2 linked regions of the Sinorhizobium fredii genome follow. Each later gene encodes a partner of the first gene's protein in a complex. Links are inferred from orthologs where the notes say so. Each region holds a gene or a part of one and is shown on either strand. Other genes may lie near its edges.

The links.
Region 2: the proteins of ccmE (region 1) and ccmB are in contact, whole or in part, in a solved structure (PDB 8CE8), measured with the Escherichia coli proteins. The link is inferred for Sinorhizobium fredii from one-to-one orthologs.

Annotation. Positions count from the first base shown.
Region 1 is NZ_CP024307.1:1,094,226-1,097,532, reverse strand. What follows is about bases 223-3,217. They hold ccmE (cytochrome c maturation protein CcmE), read right to left. Parts: upstream 1,949-3,217; coding sequence 1,496-1,948; downstream 223-1,495. Other genes in these bases: NXT3_RS05290 (RT0821/Lpp0805 family surface protein), read right to left, coding at 3,217-3,217; ccmI (c-type cytochrome biogenesis protein CcmI), read right to left, coding at 1,945-3,084; NXT3_RS05305 (heme lyase CcmF/NrfE family subunit), read right to left, coding at 223-1,499. In the rest of the region: more of NXT3_RS05305, read right to left, coding at 1-222; more of NXT3_RS05290, read right to left, coding at 3,218-3,307. UniProt on the Escherichia coli protein: Heme chaperone required for the biogenesis of c-type cytochromes. Transiently binds heme delivered by CcmC and transfers the heme to apo-cytochromes in a process facilitated by CcmF and CcmH.
Region 2 is NZ_CP024307.1:3,828,687-3,831,966, reverse strand. Bases 44-3,011 are described here. They hold ccmB (heme exporter protein CcmB), read right to left. Parts: upstream 1,874-3,011; coding sequence 1,214-1,873; downstream 44-1,213. Other genes in these bases: acnA (aconitate hydratase AcnA), read left to right, coding at 2,763-3,011; ccmA (heme ABC exporter ATP-binding protein CcmA), read right to left, coding at 1,870-2,493; NXT3_RS18825 (heme ABC transporter permease), read right to left, coding at 383-1,153; ccmD (heme exporter protein CcmD), read right to left, coding at 210-386; NXT3_RS18835 (DsbE family thiol:disulfide interchange protein), read right to left, coding at 44-213. Outside these bases: more of NXT3_RS18835, read right to left, coding at 1-43; more of acnA, read left to right, coding at 3,012-3,280. UniProt on the Escherichia coli protein: Required for the export of heme to the periplasm for the biogenesis of c-type cytochromes.

The sequences.
Region 1 (3,307 bases):
TGGGCAAGCGCCGTGCCATAGGCCGAGCGCGGCAGGCCAAGGAACCGCCGCAAGGCCACGCGGCCCGCCACCATGCCCAGGCCCGAGCGAAGCGCGACATCGGTGATCGAACCGATAATCAGGTAGACCCCAAGCCCGATGCCGAGGACGGCGAGAACGGGACCGCCATTCCTGGCATAGTAGACCGCGGCGGCGAAGAGCAGGCCGGCGCCGACGGCGGCGAAGAGCCGCTGGGCGGCGGCCAAGAGGTCGCCGCGTTTCCAGGCAAGCAGCGGCCCGAAGGGAACCGCAAACAGCAAGGGGAGCATCAACAGGCCGAAGGTCATGTTGAAGAACGGCGCGCCGACCGAAATCTTGTCGCCGGTGAGCGCCTCGAGCACCAGCGGATAGAGCGTGCCGGTGAGAACCGTTGCCGTCGCCGTCGTCAAGATCAGATTGTTGAGGACGAGCGCGCCTTCGCGCGAGATCGGCGCAAACAGTCCGCCGGACTTGAGGTGGGAGGCCCGGAAGGCGAAGAGCGACAGGGCGCCGCCGATGAAGACGATGAGGATCACCAGGATGAAGACGCCGCGCGTCGGATCGGTAGCGAAGGCGTGAACCGAGGTCAGCACGCCCGAGCGCACCAGGAACGTGCCGAGCAGCGACAGCGAGAAGGTGAGGATCGCTAGGAGCACGGTCCAGATCTTCAGCGCCTCACGCTTTTCCATGACCAGCGCCGAGTGCAGGAGCGCCGTTCCGGCCAGCCAAGGCATGAAGGAAGCGTTCTCGACCGGATCCCAGAACCACCAGCCGCCCCAGCCGAGTTCGTAATAGGCCCAGTAGGAGCCCATGGCGATGCCCGCGGTCAGGAACGTCCAGGCGGTCAGCGCCCAAGGCCTGACCCAGCGCGCCCAGGCGGCATCGATCCGCCCCTCGATCAGCGCTGCGATCGCGAAGGAAAAGCAGACGGAAAAGCCGACATAGCCGAGATAGAGCAAGGGCGGATGAATGGCGAGGCCGATGTCCTGCAGCACCGGATTCAAGTCCCGGCCTTCCCCCGGAGCCGGGACGAGGCGGGCGAAGGGATTGGACGTCAGCAGGATGAAGAGCGTGAAGGCGGCGGCGATCCAGGCCTGGACCGCCAACACATTCGCCTTCAGACTTTCGGGCAGGTTGCGGCCGAAGCTTGCCACCAGGGCGGAAAAGAAGACGAGGATCAGCAGCCAGAGGAGCATGGAGCCCTCGTGATTGCCCCAGACGCCGGAGATCTTGTAGATCAGGGGCTTCATCGAATGCGAGTTTTCCCAGACGTTCCTGACGGAGAAGTCGGAGGTCACATAGGCTAAGGTCAGCACCGCAAAGGAGAAGGCGACGAGCAGGAAGGAGACGATGGCGGCACTGCCCGCGAGGTCGACCAGGGCCCGATCGCCGCGCCGCACGCCGAGGAGCGGCAGCACCGACTGGATGAGCGCGGTCGCGAGCGCCAGCACCAGCGCATAATGTCCGAGCTCGATGATCATTGAATGTTTTCCTTCCCGCCGAGCGTGACGCCCTGAGCCTTCAGGCGGTCGGCCACGTCCTTCGGCATGTAGGTCTCGTCATGCTTGGCAAGCACCGTATCGGCAACGAAAACTGAACTTCCAGCGGCGAAGCTCCCCTCCGCCACGACACCCTGGCCCTCGCGAAAGAGGTCCGGAAGTATGCCTGTGTAGGTCACCGGCACCGTCGCGAGCGTGTCGGTGACGCTGAAGGTGACGGTCTTGCCGTCGCCGCGCTTGACCGAGCCCGCTTCCACCAGCCCGCCGAGGCGGATGCGCGTGCCCGGCGCGAGATCCGCCTTGGCAAGGTCGCCGGGGACATAGAAATAAGCCACGGCCTGGCTGAAGGCGAACATGACCAGAAGGACGGCGGCCGTCAGGAAGCCGACCCCGCCGCCGATGATCGCCAGGCGTTTCTGCTTACGCGTCATTCTTTCGCTCCGCCGCCATCGATGCCGAGTTCGCGCCCGAGAGCCAGCAATTGCTGGCCCTCATCGCCGCTGGCCGGAAAGGCCTGCAAGCCGTCGCGTAGAGCATTCTCGGCCTTATCTCTTTGATCGAGGACAACATAGGCCCGGATCAGCCGCATCCAGCCCTCGAAGTTGTCCGGGTCTTCCTTCAGCCGGCCGGCGAGACCGTCGACCATGCCGCGGATCATCTCCTGACGATCGCCGGCGCTCATTCCCTCGGCGGCGGCGATATCCTCGGAGGTCGGGTTTCCCGGCGCTGCACCGCCGGCAACGGGCGTGTCGGCGGAGAGCTCGGCGATATGCTGGTTGACGAGCGGCAACCACGGCGCCCCCGCGGGCGACGTGTCGGCAAGCTTGCGGAAGGCCGCGAGCGCGTCGCCGCGCCTTCCCTCCTGCTTGAGGCCGAGGGCGAGATAGAATTCCGAGCGCGGATCATTGGCATCGAGAGCCAGCGCCTTCTTCAGGGCATCCTGCGCCGCTGCCGTCACAAGGCCGCCGGACTGCACGATGAGGGCCTCTGCATAGCCGCCAAACCTGGCTGCCGTCGGCCCGAGCAGGCGGAGGGCGCGGTCATAGGCGGCAACCGCGTCGTCGACGCGGCCGTTGCGCATGTAGATCGGCGCAAGCAGGTCCCACCCTGCCCCGTCGTCCGGGTTGAGGGCCAGGTGATTTTCCGCCTTGGCGATCAGGATGTTGACGTCTTCACCGGGATTGGCGAGCCGCGCCGCAAGCGGCTGCGCCGGCACGCCGGGATTGCCCGTCGTTAAGTAAAGACAGAGCCCGACGGTCGGCAGACAGAGGAGGATGAACACCTGCGCCAGGCGTTTCGAGCCAAGCCGCCTGGACGCCGCAGTGGAGGTGTCGGCGGCGTGGGCGGCGATCAGGCGGCGGCCGATTTCGGCCCTGGCGAGTTCCGCGTCTTCGTCGCTGATCAGCCCGGCCTCACGGTCCCGCGTCAGTTCCTCGAGTTGGTCGCGGTAGACCTCGATGTCATGGCTGTGAGGAGACGGGAGGGGCGGCGCCGCCCGCATCAGCGGGAGGACAAGTGCGACAGCTACAGCCGCCGTCAAGATGGCGACGAGGATCCAGAACAACATGGATGCGAAATACTATGAGGCTCCCGGCTTTCCAACTCGAAAACCGAGAATGACGGAGATTTGAGGCGTTTCGCCGCAAGCCGTGCCGGTCCTGCAAGGCAGTCCGCCTACGGGCAACGCGCCGCGTCCGGCTCAGGTCAGCGGCGACCAGGTGCCATTGCTGTTGCGGCATGCAGCACCACGGGCCGTCGAGGACTGACCCTTCACGACCACCGTGTGGCTG
Region 2 (3,280 bases), 2.7 Mb from region 1 along the record:
CGTCACGGCGCCTTGGAGCGGCGGCAGATCGAGCTTCGGCGCCTTGGTGCCGATGAGCGCCGAGGGAATTTCGCTGATGTCGCGGCCGGAATTCAACTGGCTCCAGAAGATCAGCGCCAGCGCCGCGAAGATCAGAAGCGGAAGCGCCGCCAGCAAATAGCGCAAGGGGCCGGGCCTGCGCTCGTCCGGCTGCGGCGCCTGCGTGCTCGTCATCGAGCTTCTCCGGCTGGAGCTTCCGCCGAACGGCGGCGGATGCCGGCGGCCTCGAGTGCCCTCAATTCTCGTTGCCGGGCACGGCCGTCGCCGACAACCCAGACGACGAGGCCCGCAACGACCGCGAAGGCGGCGGCATAGCTGGCAAAGACATAGGCTGCATGGCTCATCATGGCACCAAGTTCTCCCGGCCGGCATTGCGGGCCGCCTGGCGCCGGAGCGACGTCACCCGGCGGCGCCAGATCTCGTTGCGCATTGCGGCGATGTGCAGCGTGAAGAACAGGAGCGTGAAGCCGACCGCCATGATTATGAGCGGCCACAGGAATTCCGGATCGATGGTGGGGCCGTCGAGGCGCATGACGCTTGCCGGCTGATGCAGCGTGTTCCACCATTCGACGGAGAATTTTATGATCGGGATATTGACGAAACCGACGAGCACCAGCACGGCCGAGACGCGGGCCGAACGGGCCGGATCGTCCATGGCCCGGTTCAGCGCCATCAGTCCGAGATACATAAGGAAGAGCAGGAAGACCGAGGTCAGCCGTGCATCCCAAACCCACCAGGTGCCCCACATCGGCTTGCCCCAGAGCGAGCCGGTGACGAGCGCCAGGAAGGTGAAGCAGGCGCCGATCGGTGCGGCCGCCTTGGCCGAGACATCCGCCAGCGGATGGCGCCAGACGAGCGTGCCGAGTGCGGATATCGCCATCAGCGTGTAGCACATCATCGACAGCCAGGCGGAAGGCACGTGCACATACATGATGCGCACCGTCTCGCCCTGCTGGTAATCGCCCTCGGTGGTGAAGGAGAGCCAGAGCCCGGCGGCGAAGGCGAGCACCGTAAGTGCGGCAAACCATGGCAGTACGCGATCGGCGAGCGCCAGGAACCGGGTCGGGTTGGCGAGATCGCTGAATTTGCGGATGGCCAGGCTGTTATCGCTCATGACGGCTGTTTAACGCGGAAGCACCTTCTCCGCAATTGACCCTGGTCAATCACGATTGCGTCAGTCGGCCGAATGCCGCAGCGCCGCGGCCGCCGCAACCGGTCCGATGACCGCGAAGAACAGGGTTATCGCCATCAATATCATGAAAGGCGGCAGGAAGGGGGCGGGATCTTCGACCGCGGCATAGACGGCGCTCACCCCGAAGATCAGCACGGGAATGGCGAGCGGCAGCACGAGGATCGAGACGAGCAGCCCGCCGCGCGGCAGGGCGACAGCGACGGCCGCGCCGACCGCCCCGATGAAGGTGATCGCCGGCGTCCCTGCAAGGAGAGTAAGCATTGTCGCGCCGATGGCGAACTCGTCCATGTTCATGAACAGGGCGAGAAAGGGCGAGGCGACGACCAGCGGGAGTCCGGTGGCGGCCCAATGGGCGGCGCATTTGACGAAAACCGTGAGGATGAGCGGCGTCTCGTGCATCAGCATGAGATCGAGCGAGCCGTCTTCGCGCTCCGCCTGGAAAAGCCGGTCCAGGCCGAGAAGCGAGGCGAGCAGCGCGCCAATCCAGAGGATCGCCGGGCCGATGCGGGAAAGCAGATTGAGATCCGGCCCGACGCCGAAGGGGATCACCGACACGACGGTCATGAAGAAGAGCACGCCGATCATCGCGCCGCCGCCGGCGCGCACCGAAAGCTTCAGGTCCCGGAAGAAAAGAGACATCAATGCGAAAACCCCGTCATCTGCAAGGTCTTCGACTGCCCGATCCCCAGCGCCTGGTGGGTGGCGGCGATGACGATGCCGCCACGCTCGAGATGGCTCGTGACCAGCCCGGCAAAGAGCCTGTCTGCGCCGGCATCGAGTGCGGCGGTCGGTTCGTCGAGAATCCAGATCGGTCGATAGGCGACGAGCAGCTTCGCCATCGCCATCCGCCGCTGCTGCCCGGCGGAAAGATAGCCGAAGGGCAGATGGGTAATGTCGGCGAGGCCGACGGCGGCTGCCGCCGCGGCAAGATCGAGGCCGGAGCCGCCCGGCGAATTGCCGAGAAAACGCTGCCAGAAGGAAAGATTTTCCTCGACCGTCAATTCCCGCTTCATCGCATTGCGGTGGCCGAGATAGTGGCTGAGCTCGTGCGGATGCTCGAAACCGGCAGGTCCGTCCTTGAGCGATATTCTCCCCGTTTCGGCACGAAGAAGACCCGCAAGAACGCGCAGCAGGGTCGACTTTCCAGAGCCGTTCGGCCCCGTCACCACGAGCGCCTCCGCGGCTGCAAGCGAAAAGGAAATATAGTTGAAAATCAAGTCTTCGCCTCGCCTCGCACTCAAACCCTCAACCAGCAGGCGCATCGATCTTAAGCTTTCCTTGACGCTCTTTTTTGCAGAGCAAAAAAAGTTCCGATTGGACCTTGGTTGGTCTGGCACGAATTGGAGAAATTATCTATAAGGCGGCCAACACGCCAGCGGTCGGCGTGAATTTCATCCAAGCGCCGAACATGGAATGACATTCCACGTACGGACAGCGGAAATGGCCGCACCCGCATCCCATTTCGCGCTTCACAGGCGCTCGGGCGTTCGTACGTCAGCTTTTGGCGATCAGACGGAACGGGGTATTTCCAGTGTCCAAATCCCTAGACAGCTTTAATTGTCGCTCCACGCTCACGGTCAACGGCGTGGATTATGTCTATTACAGCCTGCCGAAAGCGGAAGCGAACGGCCTCGCCGGTGTCTCCAAGCTTCCCTATTCGATGAAGGTGCTGCTGGAAAACCTGCTGCGCAACGAGGACGACCGCTCGGTCACCAAGAAGGACATTGAAAACGTCGCCGCATGGCTCAGCGACAAGGGCACTGCGGAAAACGAAATCGCCTACCGTCCGGCGCGCGTGCTGATGCAGGACTTCACCGGCGTCCCGGCCGTCGTCGACCTCGCGGCGATGCGCGACGCCATGGTGTCTCTCGGCGGCGACCCGGAGAAGATCAACCCGCTCGTTCCCGTCGACCTCGTCATCGACCACTCGGTCATCGTCGATGAATTCGGCACGCCGCAGGCCTTTGCCAAGAACGTCGAACTCGAATATCAGCGCAACGGCGAGCGCTACCGCTTCCTGAAATGGGGCCAGCAGGCGTTCAAGAACTT